3 regions of the Brevibacillus sp. HB1.4B genome follow, and region 1 is predicted to be linked to each of the others. Evidence: riboswitches for the same ligand, from Rfam matches in the RefSeq annotation. Region 1 holds a riboswitch; each other region holds the start of a gene.
The links. A riboswitch is a leader RNA that binds a small molecule or an ion and turns the genes downstream of it on or off. The one in region 1 is predicted to bind cyclic di-GMP.

Region 1 (10,965 bases):
GCTCCTTTACGGTTCTGGTAGGTCCGTCCGGCTGTGGGAAATCAACCACACTCAGGATGATCGCTGGCTTGGAAACAGTGACGGACGGCAAAATCATGATCGGTGATCAAACGGTGAACCAATTGCCACCTGGCAAGCGTGATATTGCGATGGTTTTTCAAAATTACGCTCTCTACCCAACAATGAACGTGTATGACAATATCGCTTATGGGTTGAGAAACCGCGGAATATCGAAAAAGGAATGCCAGGTGCTGGTAGAGGAGATCGCGGAAATCGTCGGGCTAACCGATTACCTCAAGCGCAAGCCTTCTCAGCTCTCCGGTGGTCAACGGCAACGTGTTGCACTCGCGCGGGCCATGGTGAAAAAGCCAAAGGTCTTCCTGATGGACGAACCGCTCTCCAATCTCGATGCGAAGCTGCGGAATCAGATGCGTGTGGAATTGACGAGCCTGCACAAGCAGCTCGGTAGCACTTTCATCTACGTGACACATGATCAGGTAGAAGCGATGACCATGGGCGATCAGATCGTTGTCATGAATGACGGACACATTATGCAAGTAGCGGCCCCGATGAATTTGTATCAGGAGCCGGAAAATCTGTTTGTCGCCCAATTTATCGGCTCTCCGCCGATGAACATTGTTTCTGCGGAGGGCAAGAGTGAGCACGTATGGGGATTCCGCCCGGAAAAAGCAGTGTTGTTGCCTACTGCTGTCTCTGCCATCACGAGCGAAGAGATGTGGAACGCACGAGGTCAGGTCGTATCCAGAGAAATTCTCGGCTCAGATACGCTCCTTCATGTAGAGACGGAAAAAGGCAGGGTCATCGTCAAAGCGGACTCGGAGGTAGCGATGCAGGTCGGCTCCTCGGTCACGGTCACTGTACCGTGGGAGTACATATATGTGTTCGAAAAAGGGAGCGGAAAACGAGTGGGTCGCATGAGTGGACGAGAGCCTGTATCAACACGTGCAGGAGGGGATAGCTGATGCGAAAAGCGGCAACTGTACAGGAGTTGCCGGGTGTAAGCCAGTCGAAAACAGAAGTGCGTCCGTCGGCATTTGCCTGGTCTGAGCTCGCATCCCGACTGCGTCCGTACTTGTATCTGGCACCCGCATTGATTTGCTTTGTCCTGTTCTTCTTTTACCCGATTGGCTCGATCATTTATTTGAGCTTTCAGGACTGGTCATTGATCAATTTGGAGCAAATGGAATGGGTAGGCTTGCAAAACTATCAGGACTTGATGGTAGACGGAGATTTTCATCAAGTATTGGGAAATACCGCGGTCTTTACCATTGCGACAGTGGGGATCGGCCTGACGCTATCCTTCCTGCTCGCACTATGGCTGAACAAAAAGGCAAAAGTGTACGGCATTATTCAGGCGACTGTCTTCAGTCCGCACATCATTTCCCTGGTATCTGTCTCGATGCTGTGGATGTGGCTGATGGACCCGCAGTTTGGTCTGTTGAACGCAGGTCTGGAAGCGGTCGGATTGCCTGCGTATACGTGGCTGACTGACCCGAAAAGCTCCTTGCTGTCACTGATTATCGTCAGCATTTGGAAAGGTGTCGGCTATAACACGCTCATTTTCATCGCAGGTTTGCAAAGCATACCGGGCGATATATACGAGGCAGCAGCGCTCGATCAATCACCGTGGTGGCGGACGCTGAGACGGATTACCATACCGATGCTGTCGCCAACGATTTTCTTTTTGCTCATTATCAATACGATCTCATCCTTTCAAGCATTTGACACGATTGCCATTATGACGCAGGGTGGTCCAATCAATAGTACGAACATGCTTGTCTACTACATTTACGAGCAGGGAATGGACTTCTACAATGGCGGGATTGCTTCGGCTGCCTCTGTCATTTTGCTGATACTGGTAGGGATTTTAACAGCTTTGCATTTCCTAGTGATGTCCAAGCGCGTACATTATCGCTGATGAACTCGTGAGAAAGGAGGGGCAGCATGTATCGAGTGGTTTTGGCTTCACGCAAGACCGTGGAATGGATTGGACTTTTGATCGTGGCTTTCCTGTTTGTGTTCCCGTTTCTGTGGATGGCATCGACGGCTTTCAAAACTATGCCAGAGGTCCTGCAATTTCCCCCGACGCTTTTGCCTGAGACGTGGGAGTGGAGCAATTTCGCCCAAGCGTGGGAATCAGGTCCGTTCCTTATGTATACGTGGAACAGCATTCTGGTTGCGGTAGGGATTTTGATCCTGCAATTTTTGACAGCGGTGCCTGCGGCTTACGCTTTTGCCCGCTACAAGTTTCCGGGTCGCAATCTGTTGTTTGGTCTTGTCTTGATTGTCTTGATGATTCCTGGACAAGTCATCTTTTTGCCGATCTACGTGCAATTGAGCGGTTGGGGACTCGTTAATACGCTGTGGTCGCTCATCTTGCCGTACGCAGCCAGTGCTTTCGGAATCTTCCTGCTCAGGCAAGCATTCATGCAGGTGCCCGATGAAGTGATCGAGGCAGCACGTCTGGATAACGCGTCTGAATGGAAGATCATGTGGACGATCATGGTGCCGATGGCGAAACCTGTGCTGGTCACTTTTGGACTATTCAGCTTTATTTACCACTGGAACGACTATTTCTGGCCGCTGATTATGACCAACAGCGACGAGGTACGCACCTTGCCGATCGGAATATCCAGCTTACACATGTCCGACGGCGGAACCTTGTGGAACGTCATGATGGCTGGCAACATGATCCTCATTCTACCGATTCTCGTGATTTTCTTTGTGGCACAACGGCATATTATCAAAGCGTTCATCTATCAATCCAAATAAAAAAGATAGCTCTTAGGGAGGAAATCAAATCATGTTTTCCATGAAAAAGACGGGAACGATTCTATGTGCATTGACTATCGGTTTATCAGGAGTGTTGGCTGGATGCGGATCATCTGGAAAAGAACAGTCTGCTAGTACAGGCAGCACTTCTCAGCCAGCAGCGTCTACAGCATCCAGCGGCCCAGTCCAAATTGATTTCTGGTATGCGTTGGGTGGCGTTCGTGGGAAAACCATCGAGGATATGGTCAAAAAATTCAATGAAACACATAAAGATATTATCGTCAAACCAGCCTACCAAGGTGCGTATCAAGAAAACCATTCCAAAGTACTGGCATCTGTAGCAGCGGGCAACAATCCGGATGTGACGATGGTCGAGATCGCTTCGATCGCAGCATTTGCAGACGCAAAGGTTTTGGAAGATTTGACGCCCTATTCGCAAGGGGATGAAAAGAAGTACATTCCAGGTCTCATGAAAAACTCTTATTGGAATGACAAACTGTACGCAGTGCCATTTAACCGCTCCACTCCACTGCTGTACATCAACCGCGATTTGTTAAAAGAAGCAGGATTGGATACAAACGGTCCGAAAACATGGGATGAGCTCGTCAGCTTTTCTCAAAAGCTGAGCAAGAAAGAAGGAGACAAAATTACTCGGTACGGCTTCTCGACGCCCGTGGATATCTGGTTCTACGAAGCGCTTGTTTTCCAAGGCGGGGGCAACATCCTGAGCGAGAACGGCAAGGAGCTGACGATCAACAACGAAGCAGGAAAAGCACCGCTTGAGCTCTGGTCCAAAATGGTGAAGGAAGGCATCATGAAAAACCCTCCAGGAGAGAACTACAATGCGTGGGATGTAGCGGAGCAAGACTTCCTGAATCAAAAAGTGGGCATGATTTTTACCTCGACAGGCTCCTTGACGGAATTGAAGAAAAATGCCAAATTTGACATGGGTGCAGCTTTCTTGCCAGCCAATAAAACGCTTGGTACGCCAACGGGCGGTGCGAATCTCGTGATGCTGGCGAAGTCGACCGATGCGGAGAAAAAAGCAGCGTGGGAATTCATGAAGTGGATGACCGATACCGAGCAAACAGTTCCTTGGTCAATCGCTTCCGGTTATATGCCTGTCACGACAGAAGCAATCGATTCGGCTGAAATGAAGGCTTTCTATGAAAAAGAACCAAACTTCAAGGTCGCGGTAGATCAACTGCAATACGGCTATCCTCGTCCAATGGCTCCAGGCTACAAAGAATTGCAGGATGTGATTCAAAAAGAACTGCAGCGTGCGATGCTTGGCCAAGCGACAGTAGATGAAGCGATGCAGGCGGCGACGGAAAAAGGCAGCAAGCTTTTGAAAAAATAACAGAAACGAAATGATAGAGGAGCTGGCGAAATGAACATTTGTATGGCACATCGCGGGTGGTCAGGCAAAGCCCCGGAGAATACAATGACAGCGATTCGACTGGCTTTGGCAGAGCCAGCTATCAAAGCAATGGAAATTGATGTACAGTTGACGCGTGATGGTGTTCCGGTGCTGATTCACGACTTTACGTTGGAACGCACGACCAATGGCCACGGTCTGGTCATGGATCATACCTTGGCAGAGCTGCGTGAGCTGGATGCAGGGAGCTGGTTTGGCGACAAGTTTTCAGGCGAAAAAATCCCTACACTCGAGGAAGTACTAGTCGCAGTAAAAGGTCGCTGCGCGCTAAATATCGAGTTGAAAGCAACAAGTGATATGTACCCGGGTATCGCTGAAAAGGTGCTCGCGCTTGTAGAAAAGCATGGAATGAAGCAAGAGGTGTACCTGACTTCCTTTGACCACGATTTGATCCGTCACGTTCGCACGCTCGACCAAGAAGTGCAGACAGGCCTGATTGTATATGGCCGACCTGTACTCATGCTGGAACAGATGGAGGCAGCAGGTGCCACGATCCTCTCCATGGGATATCCGTTTCTGACGCGTGAGCTAACTGCAGCCGCGATTGAAAAAGGCTTCCAAGTCATCGCGTGGACGCTGGATGATCCGAAGCATATCCGCGAAGTCATTTCGTGGCATCCTCAGGTTCAAATTTGCACGAACCATCCTGACCGGATGTGGGAGTTTGTGTAAGCGAAAGCAGGAAAGAGCCGCCGTGCACATGCAAGGCGGCTTTTCTTGTTTTCGTTGTTTGGACTATATCTTGAATTTGCTTACATGAGATTGCAGTTCTTCGGCTATTCTTGCCAGAGAAGTAGCTGATGAACTGACTTCTTCCATAGCTGCCAGCTGTTCTTCTGTGGCGGCTGACACGCTTTGTGTTCCATCAGCAGAATTCTCCGCTACTTCTTCAATGACACTGACCAATTCTACCACCTGTTTGGTACCAAAAGACATTTGCTCAGAATAAGCTTTTACTTCTTGAATTTGGCTTGCTACCTGTGTGACAGCATCTTGGATCTGTTCGAAGGACTTGCCTGCATTGTTAACGACTGTAAGTCCAGTGGCGACCTCTTTGGTGCCCTGTTCCATCGAAAGGACAGCCTGGTTTGATTCGAGCTGAATCGTCGTAATCAACAGTGTGATCTGTTGCGCGGATTGCGCGGACTGCTCAGCCAATTTGCGCACTTCGTCTGCAACAACGGCGAATCCGCGCCCCTGTTCACCAGCTCTCGCCGCTTCAATAGCTGCGTTAAGTGCTAACAGATTTGTTTGTTCAGCGATACCGGTGATGACTTGTACGATTTGTCCGATTTCCTGCGAGCTGTTTCCTAATCGTTTGACGATATCGGCAATGTTGCCGACAGTGTTCTCGATCGATTGCATCTGGCTGATAACGACCTGAAGGGCCTGATTGCCTTCCACTGCAATTTGGGAAGCGTCCAAAGCTGATTCGGCAGCTTGCTGTGCATTCGTGGCAACCCGCTGGGCCCCTGTCGATACACCTTGAATTGCGGTGACACTTTCCTCTACACTCTTCACTTGCTTTTCCGCACCGTAAGCTACTTCCTGAATCGTTATGGCGATTTGCTCGGTAGCCTTGCTCGTATGGTCGGAGTTGACAGACAATTCCTCTGCTGAAGAAGCAAGATCTGAAGCTGTATCATTTACTTGTTGAATAATCGTTCGCAGGTTGAGCACCATTGTGTTTACGGATTGGGATAGCTGTCCAACCTCATCCTTGGTTTGAATCTGCAAGGGTTGTACAGTCAGTTCACCCTCGGAAATGCGGTTAGCCACGGAGGCAACTGCCGCAATAGGGCGGGAGATTTGCCGGGAAACAGCGTACGCGATTGCGATCACGACAGCAACAACAATGATGACAATGATCGTAACCATGTTGGTAACGGATGAAACCGCAGACGTTATGGATTCGACAGGGATATGCAGATACAAACCAAAGTTGGTCTTGGGAATGGGGGAATAGGTGACAACGTATTCCTTACCATTGTCCGAGTAGCTGTATGAGCCCTTTTCTGTTTTTCCTGATTTCAGGATTTCCATTAATGGTTGCGGCAGAGCGGATTCCTCAAGCGGTTTTCCGATCAGATCCTGGGTAGGATGGTACTGAATCTGGTCCTTGTTATCAACGAGAATCGGATAGCCATCGTTGCCTACTTTCAAATTCTTGAGGAATGTAGCTGTGAAGTCATCTACATTGACGAGCCCGGTCAAGACACCAAGCTTCTCATTATTTTTCGCTTTTACAGGGGAAGCGACGATGATAGAGCGATTGCCGGTTGTCTTCGCAACTAGAACATCGGAGAAGCTGGGCTTGTCCTGCATACCGTCTTTGAAGAATTGGCGCTCGCCAAGATTGATTCCAACGCTTTTGGGGAACGTATCAGCCGTTACTTTTCCATCACTTGCGATAAAGGTATTTCCGTCATACAGTTTCATTTCCTCGGTAAACTTGCGGATGAATTCATTTTTTGCCGCTGCATCATCGGATTGAATATCCGAGGTACGGGCTAAAATCTGAATTTCTGTCATACGCCGGTCCAGATATTGATCCATAGCTATGGCTGTACTGGAAGTAAGGTCAACATAGGATGATTTTTGTTTATCAATCAGAATGGATGAAAAGCTGCTCGTGATAAACATCGAAACGGCAGTAAGTGGAATGACGGCCACGACGAGAAACCAAAGGATCATTTTGTTCCTGAGTTTGTTGAACAAAAACATAGGATTTTTCCGCTCCTAATCCGTGATTGAGATATTTCTTTCTTTGTGAAAAGCGGTCTGCCACAAGGAAATATAATACAGGTAGACTGCTGAGTTTAACTCAGCAGTCTGACAAAATATCAATATCCCATTGCTGCGCCTTCACCGCGAGGGTCAGCACCGCCAAATTTTACATTGGTTTGCGGGTCAATCAGGATTGCGCCGGACTGTCCCATCGTATCGGTATAGGCTGCTTCCAGCTTTTCGACTGGATGCCCACGTTTTATTAACTCGTCCAGGACGTCTTGAGGGATGCGGCTTTCCACCTTGAGATTGTTGGAATCAGATCCCCAGTTGCGTCCATGCAGCCATCTTGGTGCTTCGATTGCGTCTTGTACGCTGAAACCAAAGTCGACGATACGCGTGACGAGAGCGGCTTGCGTTTGCGGCTGTCCTTCTCCCCCTTGTGTCCCGTAGAGAAGATAAGGCTTGTCCCCTTTAAAGAGCATAGCTGGATTAATGGTGTGGAAGGTACGTTTTCCTGGTTCCAAGTGATTGATGTGTTTGGAGTCCAAAGAGAAATAGCTTCCGCGGTTTTGCAAAAGGATGCCCGTATCTTTCGCTACGATGCCGGAACCCCAGTCAAAATAGTGACTCTGAATGATGGACACGGCATTTCCATCTTTGTCGACGATCCCGAACCAGGTTGTATCGCCTTTTGGATCAAGCGGTTCTACGGATTTGGCAGCTTGCTTCATATCAATGCGCGCAGCTAAATCTTTCCCGTGCTGCTTGGACAACAGCTCATCCACAGGGATATCCACAAAGGCAGGGTCAGTCAGCCATTTGTCACGGTCAGCAAAAGACTGTTTGGTAGCTTCCACAATCGTGTGATAGTAATCGGGTGTTCCTTCACCCATGCTCTTGAGGTCAAAGTTATTCAAAACATTAAGAATAGAGAGCGATGCCATGCCTTGGGAGTTAGGCGGAACGTTGTACGCTTTATATCCGCGGTAGTCTACCGAAATCGGATCTGCCCAAGTGGAGGTGTGCTTCTCAAAATCTTTCAACGTGAGCAATCCGCCGTTGGCTTGCATGTCTGCTACGATTTTTTTAGCTACTTCTCCTTTATAAAAACCGTCAGCGCCTTTTTTCGCAATGATTCGCAAAGTATTGGCAAGATCCTTTTGTTTGAGAATTTCGCCTGCTGCATAGGGATCACCGTTGGGCTTCAGGAATGTTTTACGGAATCCATCAAAACGTTGAAGATTCTTCAAGTTATTGTCAGTTGGATCTGTCGCGTATTTCGTCCAATATACTTGGTTGGGGGAGACTGGATATCCGTTCTCGGCGTATCCAATGGCAGGCTCCAGCAGTTTGTTCCATTGAACCTTACTATTGCCCATGCTTTTATGGGCGTAGTTGTAAGCCTCCCACCAGCCGGAGACGACACCAGGGACAGTGTTTGCCGATTCATAACCGCGGGACGGGATTTTTTCGTAGCCTTTGTTTTTGTAATAGTCGATGGTTGCCTTTTCGCCTGCGCGACCACTGCCGTTCAGTGCCTTCAGCTCTTTTGTTTTGGCATTGTAGATGAGCCAGAAGTTATCTCCACCAATGGTTGTGTAATGAGGATAGACGACAGCTAATGTGGAAGCGGCTGTAATAGCAGCATCTACAGCGTTTCCACCGTTTTCCAATGTCTTCAGGGCCGCAGCCGTAGCCAGATAGTGAGGAGTCGTCACCATTGCGTTCGGTGACATCGTTGTTGGACGGTTAGCAGCTTGTGCCCCAGAGAATGTTGATACCCCGATGACAGCAGTCAGCGCGACGGTTGAGAGTTTCTTCCAGAATGACATTCCTATGAAACCTCCTTCATGATGAATAGAATAATGAATTCATTAAACCGGCTATCCGCTGTTGCCTCACCTCCTTCAAAAGTCAAAAATACACAAACATACAAAAATAGACAAAAATAGACATTATGTGCGCAAAAAAAGACCAATGATATAGGATCATTGGTCTCGTCCTACATCAATACTTCGGTAGCTGGCAAGCGTGTCCGCTGTTGCGGAGGTAGCCCCTGTAGCTTTGCGTCGCCGGATTTCCCCGGGTTTGCCGTTTCGATATCAATGGATGAAGCATAAAATTGACACATTTACTGATGCGATCGTTGTGGGAAAATGTTCCTAAAACACCGTTTGCCAATAATATAGACTATTTACCATTTGTGGTAAATAAGAAAAAATTTTTTAATCCAGAAAAATAGTCAGGAAAGCTATGGGGAGGGGTGTTTTTCGCAGACATTCACACACCTCATGGGGCTGAATTGCTTATGATGATAAAAAGGCACATAAGCCAAGGAGTGAAACAAAGACCATGATGCATCCCGATACAGAATTGCGCTATATCAACGATGAGATCGGGTACGGTGTGTTTGCGACAAGGTTTATCCCAAAAGGAACGATTGTATGGGCACAGGATAATTTGGACCAGGTATTGGACCCTGCATTTGTGGAAAAACTTGACTCATTACGAAAACAGGACGTGCAAAAATATTCATTCAAGAACCAGTTCGGAAAGTACATTCTTTGTTGGGATAAGGCAAGGTACGTGAACCACAGCTTTCATGCGAATTGTGTGCCGACCATGTATGATATGGAATTGGCTGCACGGGATATTTTTCCGGGCGAAGAGCTGACCGATGATTATGGAACGTTAAATCTGGATGAACCTTTTGATTGTTTGCCCGAGTCTGACACGGATCGCTCCCGTGTAATGCCCGATGACTTGCTTCGGTATTACCCACAGTGGGATCGGATTGCAGCGGAAGCATTCCAACGTTTCAATCATGTTGAACAGCCGTTGTTGAATCTGATTTCCCCGAAGCATCTCGAAACGATTCGAGGGATCACGGAGCAGCGCTTAGCCATTGATTCTGTCATTCATCTGTATTGCAGGCCACAATGGCAAACGAGGCAGCAATGGAAGACGTGAGCGGGTCGGTCCACGACCCGATTTTGTTGAACTCTGGGTAGAGAATCAGTATTATGGAATGTAAAGGTGAAGTGAAAGGTTGATTTCATTGGAAAACAAGGTAGCGGCATCCAATTTTATCCGCAATATCATGATTGATGACTTGCAAGAGGGCAAAGTAAAAGAAATTATTACCCGCTTTCCCCCAGAACCGAACGGGTATCTTCATATTGGACATGCAAAAGCGATCTGCCTCAACTTTGAGTTGGCACGTGAATTTTCCGGCAAGGCCAACCTGCGTTTTGACGACACCAACCCGGTGAAGGAAGACATCGAATACGTAGAGGCCATCAAAAGGGACGTTCAATGGCTTGGCTTCGAATGGGATGGGCTGTTTTTTGCATCTGATTACTTTGAAGAGATGTACAACCGTGCGGTGCTGTTGATTAAAAAAGGTCTGGCTTACGTAGACGATCTGTCTCCCGAAGAAATGCGTAAAATGCGTGGAACATGGACAGAGCCAGGCACAGATAGTCCGTTCCGCAACCGATCTGTGGAGGAAAACCTGGATCTGTTTGCACGTATGCGCCAAGGGGAATTCAAGGACGGAGAAAAGGTGCTGCGTGCGAAAATCGATATGGCTTCTCAGAACTTCAACATGCGTGATCCGGTTCTGTATCGAATCTCCCATGCAACGCATCACAACACGGGCGACAAATGGTGCATCTATCCGATGTACGACTTCGCTCATCCGTTGGAGGATGCCATCGAGGGCGTGACACACTCCCTGTGTTCACTGGAATTCGAAGATCATCGTCCGTTGTACGACTGGGTAGTCCGCGAGTGCGAAATGGAGAGTGTACCACGCCAGTACGAATTTGCCCGCTTGAATCTGACCAACACCGTTATGAGTAAACGCAAGCTGAAACAGCTTGTTGATGAGAATGTAGTAGACGGCTGGGATGACCCGCGCATGCCAACCATCGCAGGCTTCCGTCGTCGCGGCTATACACCGGAAGCGATTCGTACATTCGCTCGTGAAGTAGGGGTAGCGC
Region 2 (10,965 bases), on a different contig from region 1:
TCCCCTAATGGCATCCCCCCTTTCAAAGAAGAGGACTTACAACCTGTCGAGCTGCCTCTTACACAGTAAACCTACCAATTCCTTGCTGTAATTCTTCTGCCACTGCGTTCAAACGCTCGACAGACTGGCCAATTTCCTGGATGGCTTGAAGTTGCTCTTCGGTCGCCCTTGCCACTGTTTGCGCGTCGAGTGAAGCATGTTTTGCAATGTTATGCATTTCATCTACAGAAGCACTCACCTGTTGGGAGCCTGCTGACATTTGCTCAGATGCTGCGGATACTTCCAAAATGTGCGCAGCAACGTTACGGGAAGATTCCAAAATATGCCCGAAGATTTCGCGAACCTCTTCGACCAGTTGAATACCTTGCTGAGCGTTTTGATTGCCCGCGGTCATGACTTCTACCGCGTGACGAGTATCCTGCTGGATTTCTCCGATCAGCATTGCGATTTTGGATGCGGATTCTTCGGATTGATTCGCCAGTTTTTTCACCTCTCCGGCAACCACGGCAAACCCACGTCCATGCTCGCCGGCACGTGCTGCCTCAATCGAAGCGTTCAAGGCAAGCAAATTGATTTGCGAGGTTAACTGACTGATCGTATCGAGAATGCCTTCGATTTCTTTGGAACGATTGTTGAGCTGCTCGATGGCTACTGTCGCCTTCGATGTTCCCTCGCCAATGCTTCCCATCTGGCGAACTGCCTGCTCTACCACAGCAGTTCCTTGCTCTGCCTGCTCTGTTGCTACCTGGGCAGCCTCTGAAACATGTGCAGACGTCTCCGCGATTTTCACGATGCCTGCTGCCATATCATTCATTGACAACGCGACATCCTGCGAGCTGGTGGCCTGCGCCTCTGCTCCCTCAGAAATCTGTGCAATAGACAAACCGATTTGGTTGATGTTTTCCGTCGCTTGTTTAATACCTTCAGATACTTCCTGACTAAAACGCTGTACTTGATCAGACGACAGAGATACGTCTTCGATCAAATTTTTCAAGTGCGATACCGTCTGGTTAAAGTCACGTGACAGAACTGCAATCTCGTCTTTTCCCTCAACCGTTACTGTCTCTTTCAAGTTCCCCTGCGCCACTACATTTACTGCGTGATTCAGACGCTCAATTGGTTTCACCATGCGTACAGCCAAGAAATAAACGAGGACAACCCCAATCGCCAACACGATGAGGGAAATCACCATCAATCGGACTGACAATTGATCGACAGGCGCATGCAGCTCCGCTACGGGTGCAGTGATGTATAGGCCCCAGTTCAAACTGGTAGGAGCATAGGAAGCAAATCGCTCTACATTCTCGTATTTATATTGGGCGATTCCATGATTCCCTTGTTTGATATCTTCAAAAGCTGTCTGAAGCTCAAGAATACCCATGTCGAGAATCGATTCCTTCAGAATGTACTCGCTTTTCGGATGATAAATAAATGTTCCTGTTTTGCTTACTAAAAAGGCGTAACCAGCTTGGCCAAATTTCTCTTCGGACACCTTTTTTTGGATTTCATTGATAGGAATAGTAGAACCGATATAACCGTATTGACGATTGTCCTTCATCAATGGAACGACAAGAGTCACGATGTTATTCCCTGTTCGCTTTGAAATGACTGGCTCGGAGACAACAACCTTCCCTTCCCCTTTGCTGGCTTCCTTAATATGCGGACGATCCGAGATGTCAGTCACTTCTCCCTTGAAATTGATTACTTTCTTACCGCTTAAGTCATGCGAAAAGAAGAACGTCTCAAACTCGGGATTTTCCTTTTGAGCTTCTTGAATAAGTTTCAGGTCCTGTTCGACATTTTGATCAGCCGACATCAGCCCTCCCACCGCATCTACAATACTAATTTTTTCTTGAAAGAAACCATCGATACGTATCGAGAGATTGCTAGCTGACAACTCAGCTTCTTTGTCCAGACTGTCTGCCAAAAGATTGGAAGCACTCCAATAGCTTGCACCGCAAACCGTACCCAAACTAATAACCAACAGCAGGCACAAAACGATAATTAGCTTATTCTTCAAACTATTTTTCATACCGATTCACTTCTCCCTTCTGTTTTTTCAACAAAAAAAAGACTGCCCACCGACAGCCCATCATGACTACGGTATGGCAACCCGGCTGTCCTAGCTGCGAAAGTCATTTGACTTTCGTCCTTAGACCCGTGGCTTTGCGTCCCTGCCTTTCAACAGGTTTGCCTTTGTCATTCCTTGTTGTTTTTTCAGTTAAAGTCCACTTTTTTTCAATCTCACCTTTCATTTCCCATAACTTTTCGCTAATAAACCTCAAAATGGAAAAAAAGCTGACAACCTTTTACAGTTGTCAGCTTTTTGTCAAACTTTTTGATTAGCTTAATCCGATCACTTGCCCATCCTCGTCTACATATAACGATTCCGCAGCCGGCTTTTTCGGGAGGCCTGGCATTGTAACCAAGCTTCCGGTCAATGCGACGATAAAACCAGCTCCTGCTGATATGCGCACTTCGCTCACTTGGATTGTGAAGTCAACAGGTGCCCCCAATAGATCAGCACGATCCGTAAAGGAGTACGGTGTTTTTGCCATGCACACAGGCAGATGGGACATGCCCATTTCTTCTACCTTTTGCATTGTTTTCAATGCCAGCGGCGAAAAGACAACCCCTGATCCACGGTATACTTCTTTCACGACAGTCTCAATCTTGTCTTTAATGCTGAGGTCTTCCTCATACAAGAATCGGAAGGACGAAGGTCGCTCTGCTGCACGCGTCACTTTTTCAGCCAGCTCGACACCGCCAGCTCCTCCTTCTGCCCATACTTTGGAGAGTGCTGCTTCAGCTCCGGCGGCTTGGCATAGCGCAATGACGGCATCAATCTCTGCTTGGGTATCTGTCGCAAAATGATTGATGGCCACCACTGCTGGCACACCGAACTTCTGGAGGTTTTCCAGATGGCGCTTGACGTTTTCGAAGCCTTTTTCCAGAGCAGACAAATTCTCCACTGCCAGGTCAGGTACTTTTACCCCGCCGTTGAATTTCAAGGAGCGAACCGTAATGACCACGACAGCAGCCGATGGAGTCAGGCCTGCCTTTCTGCACTTGATGTCAAAAAACTTCTCCGCTCCCAGATCAGCACCAAAGCCCGCCTCTGTTACGACGTAATCCGCCAGCTTCAAGGCCATCTTGGTTCCGATCACGCTGCTACACCCATGCGCGATATTGGCAAAAGGTCCGCCGTGAATAATGACCGGAGTTCCCTCGATTGTCTGTACGAGATTGGGCTTAATCGCTTCCTTCAAGAGAACGCACATCGCATCGACCGCGTTGATTTCTTCTGCCCGTACAGGCTGATCATCGAAATCGTAGCCAATAATGATATGGTTCAACCGCTCGCGCAAGTCTGCCAGATTCTCACTCAAGCATAAAATCGCCATGATTTCTGACGCGGTCGTAATCATGAAGCCATCCTCACGCGTCATCCCATTGCCGTCACCCAGACCAACAACGATGTTACGCAATGCGCGGTCGTTCATGTCCATTGCCCGTTTCCATACGATTTTCTTTGGATTGAGCCCGCGCGGATTGCCATGGAAAATATGATTGTCGATCATCGCTGCCAACAAGTTATGTGCAGCTGTAATCGCATGAATGTCCCCTGTAAAATGCAGGTTAATTTCATCAGCCGGGAGAATTTGTGCTTGGCCACTTCCCGTTGCGCCTCCTTTGATCCCCATGCAAGGACCCAAGGACGGCTCGCGAAGCGCTGCCATTGTTTTCTTCCCGAGATAATTTAATGATTGTGACAGACCAATCGTCGTGAGCGTCTTCCCTGCTCCCGCCGGATTTGGGTTCATCGCTGTAACAAGAATCAGTTTGCCATCAGGGCGATCCTTCACTTGCTCCCATAGCTCATCTGATAGTTTGGCTTTATACTTTCCGTATAGCTCCAAATGCTGTTCTTCGATACCTGCACTCTTGGCAATTTCAACAATAGACTTCATACTTGCCTCCCTGCCACACCAGAATGTAATGCACCAGTTACCAATCTTCTACATTCTGCATTTTTCCTTTTTCTCCTCTCCTCTTCGACACATTACGCAAAAGAAAAAGCCCACATTCCGACAAACGTTCAGAATGCAGGCTCTCTGTTATTTCCCGAAAATTTTTCCCGGATTCAAAATACCGTTCGGGTCCATCACTTGTTTCATAGCTTGCATGACGTCCAGTGCTTCTCCGTGTTCCTTGCGCTGGTATTTGATTTTCCCGACACCCACACCATGTTCTCCGGTGCAGGCTCCTAGAATAAAAAAAGCGAGAAACCAATTTATGGAATCTAACGTCATACAGTTAATGACAGGATAGCCACTAGGATGTCCTGAAAAATGGGGGATGAATTTGAAAAAGCTTATAACTCTTTTGATCATTTTAGGTGTACTAACTGGATGCGAAGCCAACGAAACGAATTTGAATGAATTGCCGAAAGAACAATCCCAAGCGGAGAGTGTCTCCCCGTTATTATTAGAATCTTTATCTAAATCACTGAATAAGCAAAAGCAGGACATCAAAATGGAGGATTTATTCAATATCGAAGAACTCACATTAGATATAGATAATGTTCCTCTGGAACAAAGAGATGCACCGATTGATTTATCTGTCCTATCTAAAATGAAAAACCTTAAAACGCTATCTTTGAATAGAATCAATGTTAAAGATTATCTATTTCTAAAGGATTTAAGTGAACTAGAATATCTTTCAATCGCTGGTTTTCAGGAAGCTCAGTTACCTGTTTTAAATAACAGTAAACTAATAAGCCTCTCACTGAATGAGGGAGATTTATCAGATTTGAAAATGCTTGAGAATAGTAAATCTCTTCAGCACTTAACCATTCGAAATAATAAAATAACAGCTTTATCATCAATTAAACTACCCCATCTTACTTTCTTAGATGTATCAAATAATCCTATTAATTCGATGAATTTTGTAAAAGAACTACCGAATTTGGAACGTTTACAAATGATGAATGCTCCCATCACAGACATTACATCTATACAGTCTGTAACTAAATTAAATTATTTAGATATAAGAGGCACAAAGGTAACTTCTATAAAACCGTTACTCAGTCTTGATGAATTATCAATTCTGCTAGTTGATCGAAAAAGCATTAGCGACTTAGCTTTGCTGAAAAAAGAAATCAAAGTCGCTGAAAATGGCAATGAAATTAATGATGGAAATTAAGTTTTAAAAAGAGGCTGCCGAGGAAGTCGGCAGCCTCAACCTCTCTTAGACAAGGGAGGTTTCTTTATTTCGTGTAATAGTTGTAGTATTCAAATTCGCCACGTTGATCGATTACATCTTGAAGGTTTTTATTCTTTGAATTACCAGGATCATGAACGAGGAACATAGATGGTGTAATCAGCTCGAATCTCGGGAAGCCATCTACAACTTCTATAAGACCCGAAAATCCTCTGATTGCAACTGTATGATTAGGAACACGTACCATAAGCGGAATATCTTTGTTAATCACACAATCCATCATATCCTTTTTCAACTTTTCGAAGGTTCCGGTGAATTTCCCGCTGTATTTGTGACCATATTTTTTTTGTGCTACAGCCCAATCAAATGGACAATCAGCTCTTCCATTCACTGCTTTTAGCTGTTGCTGCAAGATCTCGGGATCGACTTTATTACCATAGAAAGCGAAAATCATAGCGGCGGATGTAATTACACACCCTTCAACTCTCATCGTATTACCGCAAGAAGTGTAGTTAGAACTCCATTTTTCATCAGCTTGACTCCAATACTGCATATCAAATACTTTTGAATATTGCTTAACTGCCATTTCATTTCCCCCTAATTTTTTGTAAGCAACTATGAATTTGAGTGTCATTGTTGCTTTCATCAATAAAGGAGAAAAATAGAGACCAAATACAACCAGTCTTTGAAAATTATTATAGAGCGGTGTACATGAAAAAGATCTAGTTAGACTTGCTCTAACTGGATATGCGAAATGTCATGAAGAAACCCTATCTGAGACTATCTTTTTCTGAAGAACTTCCAAATACTTTCGCTTATATTTATTTACCCCTTGTTGTGAAATGCCTAATTGCTGTGAACTCTATTATTAATTCATCATTCATAATTTTCACCGTCCCAACATACTAGGTAAATACAACAGGGAAAAAGCAACTATATTTCCATAAAAAATTACATTTTTAATCTCATTCTGGAAAAACGAGGAACGATAGTACGATTGATTGACCTGATTTTTTTGATTTGTGTTATAGAAGCCATCACTTTTCCAACTTATGGATTATATAAATTATGGTAAATTTGGCGTATGGTGGTTATGCATTTGGGTTCATCTTCTCTTCAATAACATAGATGGAATCATTGGAGGTTTAGAAATGAAAAAGAGATTAGTTCTGAGCATGTTTATCCTAATGGCTTTAGGAATGGTAGCTTGTTCTAATGACAGTAACGTAAAAACGTCTCAAGCTGAGATTGAAAAGTTACAAGCTGAAATAGCCCAATTAAAAAACACAAATAAAGAACTTGAAGCCTCTTTGGTTAAGGAAAAACAAAAAAACGAAACTAACGCTCAAATCTACCAAATTCGAGATATCGTTGATCTACAGATAAGAGAAATGTTTCGAGCCATGATGAAAGGTGAGACTGAAAAAGTTAAACAGTTTATTTCCAAAGAAGCTGCTGTAGAAGGAAAGCAATTTGTTTATAAAGCGAATAACGAGGTTATAAGTATTCCGTTCGTAACCGAAGGAAGCACTTTTCGTCAAAGGTCATTCGATATATATAAGGATGGACGCTTTATTACAAATTACGAAGTTTGGATAAACGATGAGACGTACTCTGGAACGCTGGAACTAATGTTCACAAAAGAAGATAAAGAATGGAAACTGAGTAGCCTGCAAGGGGATAGATAAATAATTTTTTTGAATTGAAGTTTTTGGTCGACCCAGGTCATGGCGGTTCAGACGTTGGAGCAATCGGCACTTTGAATGGCGAAGATGTTTACGAGAAAGACTTAGCCCTGTTGTTTGGACAGGCTGTTGCTGAGACCCTCGAAGATTTCGGCGCAACGGTTTACTTGACGCGGGATGATGATAGCAAGGTATCAATTGATGATCGCTGGAAACTGGGACAACAGAAAGATGTGGATGGTGTCATTAGCGTTCACTTTAATTCAGCAGGTTCCACAGCTAAGGGAACAGAATCCATCTATGCTGGAAACCGTTCGCAAGACAAAGGCTTTGCGCAAACCATTCAGCGAGAAGTGGTCAATTCCCTTGGTACACGAGACAGGGGAGTACTTAAAGATTCGGATACACCACGTGGATCACTAGGTGTTCTCCGTTATCCTTCTGGCGGTAACTACCCACGAGCACTGATTGAGGTTGAGTTCATTACTAATGAATCAGCCTTGGAAGACCTCGGTCCAACGTTGGATGAAGCAGCTGAAGATTTTGCTCGTGGTGTCCGTCGTGCAATGCTTGATTATTTCCAATAAAAGCAGCCGTTGATGTTTTGAAAAAGCCCTCAGATTTGAGGGTTTTTTTCGCATAAGAATAAGTATCATCATGCTCCCTGAGCCGCCTACAGGGGCTTCTCAAGGCTTCCTAGGCTCTTCCTTCTTCTCTGCGTTAGGGGGCAGAGGGAAACCTTTTTATGGAAATACACGTCTTATATTTGTCTTCATAATCACGCGTTTATTAAAAGAGGAGTTGATCGATTGTGCACACGATAAAATTTAGGGTGTATCTTTCTTTACTCACGTTGCTTTGTTTATCTCTCTTTGGATGCAATGAGAGAGTCATAGATCATCCAAATGGTTATGTTACATTTGTCGAAGAGAATCCTACGAATCTATTTGAAGATCAGTCCAATTTAGCTGAAATTCGTAGTCCAAAAAACTTTTCAGTCATTGAAGACAAAGTAATGACTATCCATTTTTATGGAGTGCCTGATTACTCCTACAACGTAACAGTACAAGACGATCTGAGTAATATATTGTTTCAGGAAGAAATAAAACCACAGGGTAAAATATTCCAATACATGAGAGAAATCACACTAGAAAAAATTCCCTCAACCTTGCATGGGAAAGTAATTGTATCTGCTAGGGTATCTTCTGAGGAAGCTAAAAATGCCTGGCATACAGAGCATGAAATAGCCTTTAAAACTAATAGTAACGACTGGCTAACCATAGATACCCCTGTTCCCTATACGAACATGCTGGTTGGTGAAGAGTTAGAAATTTCGGGAAGAGTGGGACATCCTGATACATTATCTTATTCTGTGAACGATGGTGTCCAAGATCTGATAACGGGTACGATCAAAGTAAATCAAGATGGAACTTTCCAAACTCGCATTCCGATAAATCAGTTACCTACTAATCACCTAAGTAAAGCTACATTGGCAATAGAAGATGCACAGAAAAATTTTGTCCTTCTTGATTTCTTTATTCGAGAAAAGCCATGAGGTTTGAAAAGGACTGTTTATTAAAAAGAGAAGCCCCTGGGGAGATCCTCCAGGGGCTTCTCTGATGCTATATTCTTTCTAGCATTTTTTATTCAAAATAATCTCGGATACCACGGTAGATACCGCCGGCCATGTCAATTTTGTTGTCGTAGTCAGCAATAAACGCATCGTCATCTGGATTGGACATGAAACCCAATTCAAGCAATGTTGCCGGCATATCAGTATCCCGCAGTACTTGGAAGTTGTCCTTTCTAATTCCTGTACTTCCCCATGTATCGAGGCCGGTATAATCTACGATTCTTGGAAGAATAGCTTCCGCTAGTGCTTTATCCTCGGATTTATAATAGTGTGCCGAGAGACCATTAGCGCTTGTATTGGTGCTACTGTTATGGTGGAGGGAAACAAAGATATCAGCGCCCCATTTATTTGCCATTTTGGCACGTTCATCTAAGCAAACTGGATCATCCGTTGTACGGCTCATCTTAACATTTGCACCAGCCTCTTCCAGGTACTCTACCAGGACTTCAGCGATTGAAAGGGCAGAACTTTTTTCATTTCCAGATTTTTTGCCAGAAGTACCTACAGCGTAAGTGCCACAACGATTTTTACCTTCAGAAGCTGTACCACCATGACCTGGATCAACGAAAATCTTTTTTCCACGCAAGCTCATATTTATTTCCCCTATCTAAATGTAATAAGCGACTTTGTTTGACCGGTCAATTTGTCGCTTTCATACATAAAGGAAAAAAACGAGGCCCTTTTACAACCAATGCCAAAAAAAATTTCTAATGTGATACGAAAACGTGATGAAATGACGTTTTATTATGTTTCTTAAGTAATCCATCCGAAAAAAGATGGAATATTTTATGAAAATCAGTTGTTTTTTACCTTCTTTTTTTACCTATAAGGTAGGACGGTGAAAAGCATGAACGATGAGTTATTAATAGAGAAGTGTAGAGGAGTTTTAAGAAGGATCGCTTGGCGATTGCAGTATCAAGCAAAGAAGATTTCCACCCGAGAGCTTCCGATCATAGAAAATGCCTGTGGGCAGAATCAAATGTCTTCTGTAGATGCTAAGTTGCATGTAGAAGAAATGTTGAATTCCCTTCCAGCTAAAGCAAGATTCATTATTGAGCAAGTAGTGATTCATGGCGTTCCAGAAGAAATAGTCGCACAGCATTTGGGTATATCTCAACAAGGAGTAAATAAATGCAAAAGGAAATATTTAGCGTTAATTCGGAAAAAATTAGAATCTGACTCGGCAAGAAGTTAAGTCGTAGGCCCTCCATAATGGTCTTACGCCTGTCAAGCAGACAGAACTAAAAAAGCCTAAGCAGCCAGTGTGATTCGGTATTCTACCTGCGCCTTTAGATAATCCCTTTCTTCCTCCACGGTAGCAAACTTGGTTCTTGGACGCCCAATAAAAGGGTTGTCATCAGAGTGATTTTTCCCTCGTTGATCCCCACCCCCTTCGCCACTGTTCATCTTTCTGACCCACTGCTTAACTTAGGTATTGCCAGGTATTCCCAATTCCTTCGCTATCGTTTGAATGTTTGACCTTTTTTAGCCATGATAAAATCCCCTCCAAGTAGAGTGTACCACCCACCGTTAGTGGGGCGGGCTTTTAACACTACCTACTCAAAGGGGATATTACCAATTCCGACAAACGTTCAGAATGCAGGCTCTCTGTTATTTCCCGAAAATTTTTCCCGGATTCAAAATTCCGTTCGGGTCCAGCACTTGCTTCATGGCTTGCATGACGTCCAGTGCATCTCCATGTTCCTTGCGCTGGTATTTGATTTTCCCCACACCCACACCATGCTCTCCGGTGCAGGTTCCTCCCCGACTCAATGCGTATTCCACCAGATGGGCATTTACTTCCTCGGCACGCGCCACTTCTTCGGGGTCATTCAGGTCGATCATCAGGATAGCGTGATAATTCCCATCCCCGACATGCCCTGCTATCGCTCCATCCAGCCCAGCGCGATCAATCGCTTGCCGCGCATCCACAACAGCTCCTGCCAGCTCAGAGATCGGCAAACAAACATCTGTCACCATCAGCTTTTTCCCGGGGGATTTGTGCAGGAAGGCATACGCCAGGTTATGACGAGCGTCCCAGAGCTGCGTCCGCGCCTTCGAATCGGTTTCAAAAAGAAACTGCGTGCAGCCATGTCCATCGGCGATGTTCTGCGCAAAGTCGATATCATACGCGAGACCTTGTTCACTGCCATGGAACTCGATAAACAGCGTCGGTGCTTCCGGGTAGCTCGTTTCCTTATACAGATTCACTTGCTGGATGGAACGTTCATCAACCAGCTCGATTCGCGCTACTTGAATACCCGCTCCGAGAATATCCACAACGGTATCGACGGCATCCTGAACAGAAGGGAAGCTGGCGCGCGCCGCCGTTGTCGCCTCAGGAATACCGTAGACACGCAAGGTCAGCTCTGTGAATACACCGAGCGTTCCCTCCGACCCGACAAACAGCCCCGTAAGATGGTA
Region 3 (10,965 bases), on a different contig from region 1:
TCAAAATTACGACCTCGAACAAAACGCCGGATGAGCATCAGCTCAAGAAGATTAATGAGGTCACCAAGCGTCTTATCGAAGAGCATCAATATTGCCCCGTTTGCGCAAATGAGCTGCTGCGCTATGTGGGTAGCCTGTTGAACAGATGACAGAACTTTGGCGACATGAGGAGCACGTCATATTCGGCGCAGATTGCGCCAGTTGCTAGGAGGAGACGGCATGAAAGATGAATCATCGTTCATTGTCTCCCGGGAAGACTGGTCGCTGCACCGCAAAGGGTACCAGGACCAAAATCGACACCAGGAAAAAGTGAAAGAAGCGATCAAAAAAAATCTCCCCGATCTCGTTAGCGAAGAAAACATCATCATGTCGAATGGTCGGGAAGTTATTAAGATCCCTATTCGCTCCCTGGATGAATACCGATTGCGTTTTAACTTCCAAAAGGGAAAACATGGCGGTCAAGGTAAAGGAAACAGTAAAGTAGGAGATGTCGTCGCCCGTGACGGCGATCCGGCGCAAGGGCCAGGAAAGGGTCAGGGAGCGGGTGATCAGCCAGGTGTAGACTACTACGAGGCTGAAATCAGCGTAGAAGAATTGCAGGAGATGCTTTTCGCCGAGCTGGAGCTGCCGAACCTTCAACAAAAAGACGAGGAACAAATCGTCGTGGAAGAGACTCGGTTCAATGATGTCCGGAAAAAAGGCTTGATGGGCAACATTGATAAAAAACGTACGCTGATTGCGGCCATCCGCCGAAATGCGCTGGCAGGCTACAGTGATATGGAGCTGGGGATCACCGATGATGACCTGCGCTTCAAGACGTGGGAAGAGATCATCAAGCCTCATTCCAATGCTGTCATTATTGCGATGATGGATACGTCGGGAAGTATGGGCGTGTTTGAAAAGTATATTGCCCGCAGCTTTTTCTTCTGGATGGTACGTTTTCTGCGCACCAAGTACGAAAAAGTCGAGATCGTCTTCATTGCCCATCATACGGATGCGAAAGAAGTAACGGAGGACACCTTTTTCTCGAAAGGGGAAAGCGGGGGGACGATCTGCTCCTCTGCCTACAAAAAGGCGTTGGAGATCATCGATAGCCGCTACCCAACATCGCAGTACAACATTTACCCGTTCCATTTTTCCGACGGCGACAACCTCACGTCTGACAATGAGCGCTGCGTAAAGCTGGTGAAAGAGCTCATGGAGAGATGCAACATGTTCGGCTATGGCGAAGTGAATCAGTATAATCGTCATTCAACCCTCATGTCAGCGTATCGCCACATCAAAGAGCCGAAATTCATGCATTGTGTCATTCGGGAAAAGGGCGAGGTATACAAGGCGTTGCGTACTTTCTTTGGCAAGAAGGAAGCTGTGAAGTAATCATAGTGGCAACCGGGCGAGAAATCGTCCGGTTGACTTATGTGAGGGGTGTTACTATGTATCCACAAAAGCATCGGATGCGCAACACGGGAGCCTTCACTTTCTTGGCATACTTTACATTGGGGGCAGGTGTACTGCTATTTTCCATCGGTTTATACAATGCAACAGGTCTTCAGCTGCACGAAAAGGGGTATTATATCGCATGTATGCTTCTGGTAGCAGTTGGATCGATTTTGACGCAAAAAGTAGTGAGAGATAATGCAGAGGATCGAACAATTATTGAGGAGCAGGAAAGAGAATTTAACTTGAAGGTATCGAAAGCGGAGAAAGAAACGCCGAAATAGCCCAGATGGTGTATGGTTTAGGCAAGGAAATGTTAAAGTTGTTCATCATCGGGTATTCGCTCCATTTTGGTGGGGAGGAAACCAATGGATCGCAAAAAAACCGCCAGGGTCATGCCCTGACGGTCTTTCGAATGAGCGCTACAAACTCCTCTGCCTTTTCAATGTGTGGAGAGTGCCCCACATTTTCCATGACTATCTCCTGATAGGAACCACCAGCGCGCTGATATTGTTCGAGGACGTCACGAATTTGGGAGACCATAGGCTGCGGAGGATATTCGTCTTCCCCTGGCCATCCGGGGACATAGCCAAGCTTGCCCAGTGTACCGAAATCAGCAAGCGACTGATTGGAGATAATGGCATCATCCGCACCGCGAATCCATAAAATCGGACACTTCGGCTCCATCTGGACAATACCGGACAAATTTACGTATTTGGGAGAAATCGCATTCGTAATCCCTGTTGTCCCAGGAGCAACACCGGGCCAATCGTTTACGTATTCAAAGGCACCAGGGTAAAAGCCCTCTCCCGTTCTCGTAGAGAGTATCGCGCTCACATAACGGTCTTCCTGCTCTGGGCCAACCTGGAACGGGGGATTGAAATAAAGCTGATTCATGACATTGCGAGGACTGGAGGGAGATTCATTACTCATATCTTTGGCTGCTATCCTTTTGACCAGCTCGGAGTTGACAGCTCCTCCACCTGAGCCTGAGAAGCTGCTGTAGCACGGGGTGCCAGCTATATCCTTGGTTCCACCAAAGCCGTAAGGAGACATGGGGGCGATTAGAATCAGGGAGCGTACTTCCTGCGGGTGATCGATGGCAAACTGCATCACGATCCCACCGCCCAACGACCAGCCGGCAAGATGGACGGGTGTTGGCAAGTCCAATGCCCGAATAAACGAGTGAAGGTCATCCGACCAGTCTCGCAAACCGCGTGTTGCATCGATGGGCAATGCTTCACTTGCTCCATAGCCACGCATATCAGGTGCGTACACACGGTACTGGTCACATAGAGCCGCTATGGTATCATCCCAGAACAAGTTGGCTGATGCATTGCCGTGAATGAGGAGGAGCGGTTCTCCTTCTAGTACGCCAGCTGTCAGATAAGAAACGAGCAGTCGATCGGTCTGAATCGTTTTTGTTTCGATTCGTGCATCCATCAATGATGTGCTCCTTTCATTGTATAAGATTATAAATATCAGAATATTTACATTATATATCCATTCGGTTACAAAATGAGAAAAGAAAACAACCGCCCGTGAAAGGCGGTTGCAGGAAGGTTACATATGGAGACCACGCATCTGTTGTTCGATTTTCTCAAAGCCGCCAGAAACCTTAACGACTTCGTCTTTTTGTTCAGAAACGAGAACAAGCACTTCTTCCAGGCTCTCTTTGTTCTTGTCGGTAATATCTGCGTTGACTTCAACTTTTGCGCCGACTTCTTGAATCATACTGTGAACATGGATAATGAACTCTTGCAGGTTTTTCGTTTTATCCGCAAAGTTTTGCATGTAGTTGTCTACATTGGTGAACATTTCTTGTACTTCAATGATGCCCTCGCTATTTTTCTCAAAAGAAGTCTGTGACTCAGAAATCATATCTGATACGAGCTTCATTTTTTCGCGAATGGTCATGAGCAGGTTCGAGATCGACTCAGAGGATAGCTTGGAGGATTCAGCCAGCTTGCGTACTTCATCTGCTACGACAGCAAATCCTCGGCCGTGTTCGCCTGCGCGAGACGCTTCAATCGTGGCATTGAGTGCCAACAGATTGGTTTGTGCAGAAATCTCGGAAATGGTTTGAATGATTTTCCCGATCGATTCGGTTTCTTTATTGAGCTCTTGAATCAACTGGTTTGTACCTTGGATATCCTTGATGAATCGTTCAAAGTCATTGCCGATGTTGCCGATGCGTTTGCCGCTCTCATTAGTGGCTTCTTTGGTCGATTCAACGTAATCATGCATCTCCGTAACAGAACGGGTCATGTCCTCCACTTGCAGATTCGTAGAGCTCATTTCCCGACGCAGCTCGTCCGTATTGCTGGTCTGAACCGTAAAGGACTCCATAATGTCTTGCAGGGAAGCGACGGTTTCGACTGCGCGAATATTTACACCGTCCGTCACCTTGTTCAAATTCTCTTGATAGTCTTGCATAGAGGTGAGTGATTCATTGATCTGATCCAGAACACGTTGCAACGATTCCTTTGAGGCAATCGCTTCTTGTTTTTGTTGCTCACTTTCCTCTTGCAGCTTGTTATTGAATACAGCATGCATCATGCTCGTGACAGAGACGAAGCAGAAGGTAAGCAAGAAGTACATCAGATCAAGGTTGTTTGTCGAATGGAAAATCGTTTCTCTCTGTGTCAGGAAGTAGTAAGAGACAATACCCAATGTCGATACAATCGTCAAAATATTGATGAGTCGGTCTTGATAAATCCCCATGACTGCTACAAAGAACATAATGGTCATGATATTGATCATATGCGGGTCCAGTCCAACTACGATGAACATAAAAATTCCGATTACCGCGAAGTTGAAAAACTTCATGAAGGGCGCTGCTTTTTCACGGAACCTCGGGCGATTGGAGATGTAAGTAAAAGGTGCCAGTACGCCATACAAAATACCCAGTATCGTGAAAACGAATGTGTACGATACGCCTAGAAAAAGGTTTAAGACCTGAACTACCGTAATAATACTTGCGAATACGATTACGACCCAATTGTTTCTTCTTCTCAATAGATCAATGTTATCCATGTTATCCATGTTACCCACCTACCTCGACTTTTACTTGGTTGGATGACGACGAATTGTACCAGGAATATTTCGGATCGTGCTTATTGTCATAGACATCTTTTAGATGGAAGAGGGTCGGAATGGCATCGGCCCCTTTGTAAAAGACGATATCTTTGGTCTGAGTCGCCTTTACTTGATACTTCTTGTTAATGAACGTAAAAAAAGTCGGATCTGCTACCCCGATTGCGTGGGTATAACCGTGCTTTTCAGCGTAATCTATCATCAAGCAAATTCCTTTTTGCCCTAGTTGTCCGCGGTATTTCGGCAAAACAGCGAGACTGTCTACCTCCATTACTTTCATATCTTCTGTAACAACATCCTGAAAAAGTGATTTCATATAAGCACTTGATTTGGAAAAGGGCGTCATTTCAAATGTTCCACCTGCTTCCCCATCTTCGGCAAGTAAGAGGAACTGAGCCGAGCCTTCTTTCGCATGCTCCATCTCGAAGCCCATGCTTGTCCATACTGTTTCTTTGATTTCATGAAATTTTGCTAACTCTTGTACGGTTTCTACTTGTTTGTACATAACTTCTCCACTCCATCATTTTCTCTGATTGAACCATGTTGTGTATGTTTGACGTCACTAAAGTTATGTTTTTCCATCCGATACGATAATGAAAGTGCTTTCATCCTCCTTTCAAAAATGTAAACACAAAAAAAGGCCGTTCCATCGAAATGGAACAACCGAAGCTACCAACATCGAATAAATGGTCTCAAGATGATGGCAACCCGGCTATCATGGTCAAAGACTGTAGACCCGTGGTTTTGCGTCGCCACCTTTCGATGACTTTGCCTTTTGCATTTTTTAGCAGAAATTGTAAAGATGTGTCGAATTTTGCTAGACATAATCATGCAAAATATAAGCCAAAAGATATATTCTTGTCAAGTTTTGGTAGGGAAAATAAACTAATTGTTCATAAAGCATAGACGTAGAAAAAACCAGTTGTGTGATCAACTGGTTCTTCGTTATATAAGCGTTAGGTTAGGGTACGCAGAATGTCTAAAACTTCACTAGGCTCCATGCGTTTTTTGTAATCAGGATCTAAGCCTGCTGAACGGATTACGCCCTGGTTGTCGAGGATATAAGTAGCAGGTATGGGGAGTGTCCATGAATCTTCGCTATTAAAACGATGGAGATCAATATCCAATGATCGGTAGGTATCATGTAAAAAATCAGGCAGTCTGAATCTGAGTTTATATTTTTCTGCTACTTGGTTATTGGTATCGCATAACACGGGAAAGCTCAGACCGTTTTTCTCTTGCATAGTAAGAGAGTGTGCAGGAGATTGTGGACTAATGGCAAACAATTGGGCACCCAGAGAGGTTATCGTATCGATCTGTTTTTGGTATGCTTGCAGCTCCAAATTGCAGTAGGGGCACCATGATCCACGGAAAAATGTGAGGACGACGGGACCTTTTCCGATTTTTTCCGACAAGGTAATGGTCTTGCCAGTGTGATCGTTCAACGAGAAATCAGGTGCAATCGAACCAATCGGCAAGCCCTTTGCGTGTCCAGAGGTCCGCAGCTCCTCGATTGATTTTGTAAATGCATCTGTTACTTCACGAGTGAGGAGGTCTGCTATTTGAATGGTTGTAAAATCCAGCTCTTCGCGCAGGCTCTGAAAATGTGGTTTATCCATATGTCGTTCCCCTCTTTTTCGAAAGAATAGTAAAAGCCATAGCTTTACGATATCTTTCTTTTGGAGGGGAAGATGTAACCTGGATTACATTCTCTTCAAAATTTCGTCCCGATGAATGGAAATGGATTTAAAGCCTGTTTGAATTAGTTCTTCTCTTACTAAAGCACGTAATGCTACCGTCACAGCTTCCCTGGATGCCCCGACAAAATGGGCGAGTTCTTGATGGGAAAGAGGTAAGTCAATTTGTTGAAATGCCGAACTGTTAGGAGTGCCAAATTGATCGGCAAGCCTTACTAATGTGGAAATAATGCGATCTTGTAAAGGGAGAAGAGCAAGATTTTCGGCTGCCTGGCTGATCGAAACCATTCTATCGCTAATGATCTTCATGATCTTCATCATCAGTTGCGGATGTTCGATTATGTAGCTCTCAAATTTTGCTTTGCTCATTTTACAAATGAGGCAGTCTTCGATGGCTTCTATATACATCTCCCGTGTACCTAATGAGAGGAGATCCACTTCTCCAAACACATTGCCTTCCCCGAGGATATCGAATGTGAACTGCCGCCCATCCCGATTTACTTTATATAAACGTACTTTCCCCTGTTTGATGAAGTAAAAGCCCTCTGAAAAAGTTTCTGGTGTTTGAATGCACGTATTTTTGGGAAAAGGGGATAAGGAGGTTAATTGATCGATTAAGCGCAAACTTTCCTCGGATAATGAATTTAACAAATAAAATTGAGATAAATAGGTGATTTGGTTCATCATTTCTGTTCGGTTTGGGTCTTCAGAATCGTTCTTTTCGCTTTGGTGACAATTCTTTTCGTTTCCTTTGTATCAGAGATTCTTAACCAATCGTCACAAAGCTGCGTCACCCAGTCAGGTTGTGATTTACTCGCATCGTTCAACCAATTCCCAACAGAATCTTGAACATATTTGGATGGATCTGACTTCACTGGCGTAAGCAAGGGCAGACAGCGAGCAGGCTCATTTTTCAATGTGTCAATATGCTTGCACCAGACCCCTCGAGGGCGTGTAGCTTCTACCGCAAAGCGGCGAATATTTTCGTCAGTATCAAGTACCCATTCGCTCAGGAGGTGAATGGAATGGTTCAGATCATGCACGAGAGAATCTCGAATTGCCATCCATGCTATCTCTCTCACTCCAAAATGATGATCTGCCGAGAGTTTTCTTATTTGCCTTAGCTTTTCTTCGAGCGATAAGCTGTTGTCCAAACCAATGATATAGGCACTCCAGCAACGTACACTGTCTGACTTGTGGGTGGCCAACGATAGGAAAACGGGAGACGTAGCTGTGGGTTCACCCGATTTGTGTAAGATCGCAAGTAGTTCTTGGCCAATCAGACGGATAGCTTTCATTCCGCTCGTAGATCCCGTTTCTTCTAATTGATAAACAAGTTGAGAGATATGTGTGTCTAATTGAACATGAGGCAGAACGCTTTGTACCAGATGAATATGATCAACAGCCTGCCATTCAGTCAAATTGACACTTTCTAATTCTCCAGCATGAAGGAGTGCTAAAACATTGTCAGGGATGAGCGAGGCTTTACTTGCTCCTTTTCTCGTGTGTACCGAATCCGGCATTTTCAACAAACCCCTTTTCACAGAAATGGTATACATTCAAAACGGAATAGCTGCAACAAAAGTATACCTAAAAAATCACCCATAACAAAAATTTTCCAACCATCCGATAACTAGAAGGAATAGGAGGGGATTTTATGAAGGAAGTAAAAGTGATTCAATTTTACTTTTCCGGAGGCGGTGAAACGATTAGCGTTGAAACGACGGAACCGGAAGAGATCATTCAAATGGTCGCTAATCAAGACGGTGGATGGCTACAGTACGATGATGTTGTTATCAACGTCAGAAATGTTTCGTATATCAAAGTACGCAGTCAGGCGTAAGGATAGGAAAAGCGCGTCAAGCTCTTCAGGAAAAAGCTCTCCTTTAAATGAGGAGGGTTTTTTCGTGTTGGAGGTAACGCCGCTGGTTATCCTAATTAATAGAAGAAAAAGGAGGGTGACAAGATGACGCTGGAAGAAGTCATGCAGAAGCTCGAAGCGATGGGGACAGAGCAGACGAAAAAAACGTTATTGCGGCATGGAGCAAAAGAGCCTTTGTTTGGCGTGCGAGTCGGCGATATGAAAAAGCTGGTCAAGGAGGTCAAGCGTGATCAGCAGCTCGTCCAGGCGCTGTACGATACGGGAAACTACGACGCCATGTACTTGGCCGGATTGACGGTTGACCCAAAGAGCATGACAAAAGAGCGGTTACAGACTTGGGTCAAGGAAGCGTCTTGGTACGCGCCCGCCGAATATACGGTTGCGAGTGTAGCGGCTGAGAGTCATTTTGCCATGGAGTTGGCACGAGAATGGATCGAGTCAAAGGAAGAGATGGTAGCCACATGTGGGTGGAATACGTATTCGAACTACTTGTCGATTACGCCCGATGAACAGCTACATAAAGAAGAAATCAAACGGCTCCTCATGAGAGTGAAGGAGACGATTCATCAGGAACAAAATCGCGTACGGTACACCATGAATCAATTCGTTATTTCAGTAGGTGCGTATGTACCGGAACTTCATCAGGAAGCGTTGGAAGTGGCCGCAGCGATTGGCAAAGTACATGTGGACGTCGGACAGACAGCGTGCAAGGTTCCGTTGGCTACGGAGTATATCAAAAAGATAGAGGAACGAGGGAGTGTCGGAAAAAAGAAAAAGACATGCATCTGCTAGTCGGGCATTTTACTCATTCATTTGGCGTATATTTCTAAGGTGCTTTTGTTTGCTAAAGTATCGACTATTCCTTGCTAATGTGCTATCATGATACCTTGTTAACGTATTACCACTTTATCAGAGTAAAATATAGAGTAGGGAAACGAGGGGGATCATCACGATGAAGAAAATAGCATGGATGTCTTTGTTGTTGAGTGCGATGGTTTCATTGGTAGTGGGCTGTTCCAGCGCAAAAACTGGCGCTGACGCGAACAAGCTGATTATCGGAATTGATGATAAGTTTGCACCAATGGGATTCCGGGATGAAAAAAATGAGCTAGTCGGTTTTGATATTGATTATGCACGTGCAGCCGGCGAAAAAATGGGAAAACAAGTCGAGTTTCAACCAATCGATTGGAGTGCAAAAGAGTCTGAACTAAATAGCGGTCGTATCGACTTGATCTGGAATGGATATACGATTACAGATGAGAGAAAAGAGAAGGTTCTCTTTACCAAGCCTTATCTGAAAAACGCGCAAGTAGTGGTCACGATGGCAAATAGCAACTGGACCAAGCTGTCAGACTTGGCCGGTAAAGCAATTGGTTTGCAAAAGCTGTCTTCCGCAGCTGACGCTGTCAATGCAAGTGACATGAAAAATCAGGTCAAATCAATTACAGAGTATCCTGATAATGTACTGGCATTGAGCGATATGAAGATTGGCCGCGTGGAAGCAGTTGTCATCGACCAGATTGTAGCCGATTACTACATGGCAAAAGAACCTGGAACCTTTAAGCTGTTGGAAGAATCACTTGCACCTGAGGAGTATGGAGTGGGCGTCAAAAAAGGGAACGAGGCGTTATTGAACGAACTGCAAAAAGCCTTGGATACCATGAATCAGGATGGAACAGCAGCTAAAATATCAGAAAAATGGTTTGGCGAAAATCGCGTGTTGAAATAAACGGAAGATACGATGGCTTCGCCGAATGATTGGCGAAGCCACGCTTTATTATAAGGATTAGGAGCATACCAGATGAGCTTAGACTATATTATCTCCATTACCGTGCCCATGCTAGAAGGGGCGCAGATGACGGTGTTGCTGTTCTTCATCGCCATCCTGGCATCGATCCCATTGGGATTTCTCATTACCTTAATGGCGAATAGCAGCAGCAGAGGTCTGTCTTGGTTCGCGCACACCTATGTGTATGTCATGCGTGGAACGCCTCTATTATTACAGCTATTGTTTTTTGTCTTTGGTCTCCCACTCTTGCCAGTGATCGGAGAATACTTGGTTATGGATCGATTCGTAGCTGCATGCCTCGGCTTTGTGCTGAACTACGCAGCGTATTTCGCGGAGATTTTCCGTGGAGGACTGTTGTCGATCGACAAAGGACAGTACGAGGCGGCGCAGGTACTCGGCTTTAGCAAATGGCAGACGACCAACAAGATTATTTTGCCGCAAATGTTTCGCGTGGCTTTGCCTGCCGTCGCAAATGAATCCATTACTCTCGTAAAGGATACAGCGCTGCTCTATGCGGTTGCCGTCCCAGAATTGCTTCACTTTGCACAAACGGCTGTGAATCGCGACTTTACCATCGTTCCGTTTTTTATTGCCGGAATCATTTATTTGTTGATGACGCTATTGTTGACGTTATTCTTTAAGTGGCTGGAAAAAAGGTTCAAATTCGAATAAAGGGCTGGCGCAATATGGATATCATTCAAGTATCGAATCTAAAGAAATCGTTTGGCAATCAGGAAGTTTTGCGAGATGTCTCGTTTTCGGTGAAAAAGAACGAAGTCGTGGCGGTCATTGGACCGTCTGGCTCCGGCAAAAGCACAATGCTACGTAGCTTGGTCAATCTGGAGCAGGTGAATGGTGGCAGCATTCGGGTGCAGGATGATTATTTGGTGAAGGACGGCGTTTACGCCAGTAACCAGGAAATCAAGCAGATCACCTCGAGAATGGGCATGGTATTTCAGCATTTTAATCTGTTTCCTCATTTGACGGTGAAGGAGAATCTTGAGATCGCACCTAGAGTGGTCAAAGGGGAGGCGGCGGAGGACATCCAGCGCATGAGTGCAGAG

Region 2: it holds a riboswitch for cyclic di-GMP, as region 1 does, so the genes downstream of both, HP398_RS19185 (methyl-accepting chemotaxis protein) here and ggt (gamma-glutamyltransferase) in region 1, are expected to answer to the same signal.
Region 3: it holds a riboswitch for cyclic di-GMP, as region 1 does, so the genes downstream of both, HP398_RS17435 (GNAT family N-acetyltransferase) here and ggt (gamma-glutamyltransferase) in region 1, are expected to answer to the same signal.

The regions. Positions count from the first base shown of each region.
Region 1 is NZ_JABSUT010000007.1:70,407-81,371, forward strand. Features, by position in the region: gene HP398_RS17890 (ABC transporter ATP-binding protein) at 1-983, shown strand, start outside; gene HP398_RS17895 (carbohydrate ABC transporter permease) at 983-1,939, shown strand; gene HP398_RS17900 (carbohydrate ABC transporter permease) at 1,966-2,793, shown strand; gene HP398_RS17905 (ABC transporter substrate-binding protein) at 2,825-4,153, shown strand; gene HP398_RS17910 (glycerophosphodiester phosphodiesterase) at 4,184-4,903, shown strand; gene HP398_RS17915 (methyl-accepting chemotaxis protein) at 4,967-6,955, opposite strand; gene ggt (gamma-glutamyltransferase) at 7,075-8,793, opposite strand; cyclic di-GMP riboswitch class I at 8,976-9,064, opposite strand; gene HP398_RS17925 (SET domain-containing protein) at 9,314-9,931, shown strand; gene HP398_RS17930 (glutamine--tRNA ligase/YqeY domain fusion protein) at 10,011-10,965, shown strand, end outside.
Region 2 is NZ_JABSUT010000008.1:2,771-13,735, forward strand. Features, by position in the region: gene HP398_RS19185 (methyl-accepting chemotaxis protein) at 59-2,032, opposite strand; cyclic di-GMP riboswitch class I at 2,105-2,205, opposite strand; gene HP398_RS19190 (formate--tetrahydrofolate ligase) at 2,343-3,971, opposite strand; partial or broken gene HP398_RS19195 (FAD-binding oxidoreductase) at 4,119-4,268, opposite strand; gene HP398_RS19200 (leucine-rich repeat domain-containing protein) at 4,360-5,205, shown strand; gene HP398_RS19205 (C39 family peptidase) at 5,270-5,809, opposite strand; gene HP398_RS19210 (hypothetical protein) at 6,375-6,911, shown strand; gene HP398_RS19215 (N-acetylmuramoyl-L-alanine amidase family protein) at 6,935-7,495, shown strand; gene HP398_RS19220 (hypothetical protein) at 7,720-8,463, shown strand; gene HP398_RS19225 (N-acetylmuramoyl-L-alanine amidase family protein) at 8,552-9,133, opposite strand; gene HP398_RS19230 (hypothetical protein) at 9,389-9,736, shown strand; gene HP398_RS30700 (hypothetical protein) at 9,793-9,948, opposite strand; gene HP398_RS19235 (FAD-binding oxidoreductase) at 10,153-10,965, opposite strand, start outside.
Region 3 is NZ_JABSUT010000006.1:344,945-355,909, reverse strand. Features, by position in the region: gene HP398_RS17460 (PrkA family serine protein kinase) at 1-149, shown strand, start outside; gene yhbH (sporulation protein YhbH) at 220-1,377, shown strand; gene HP398_RS17450 (YiaA/YiaB family inner membrane protein) at 1,434-1,721, shown strand; gene HP398_RS17445 (alpha/beta hydrolase) at 1,831-2,880, opposite strand; gene HP398_RS17440 (methyl-accepting chemotaxis protein) at 3,001-4,491, opposite strand; gene HP398_RS17435 (GNAT family N-acetyltransferase) at 4,484-5,038, opposite strand; cyclic di-GMP riboswitch class I at 5,233-5,316, opposite strand; gene HP398_RS17430 (peroxiredoxin-like family protein) at 5,490-6,152, opposite strand; gene HP398_RS17425 (Crp/Fnr family transcriptional regulator) at 6,237-6,914, opposite strand; gene HP398_RS17420 (DNA alkylation repair protein) at 6,914-7,753, opposite strand; gene HP398_RS17415 (hypothetical protein) at 7,888-8,073, shown strand; gene HP398_RS17410 (DNA alkylation repair protein) at 8,197-8,904, shown strand; gene HP398_RS17405 (amino acid ABC transporter substrate-binding protein) at 9,065-9,841, shown strand; gene HP398_RS17400 (amino acid ABC transporter permease) at 9,914-10,573, shown strand; gene HP398_RS17395 (amino acid ABC transporter ATP-binding protein) at 10,588-10,965, shown strand, end outside.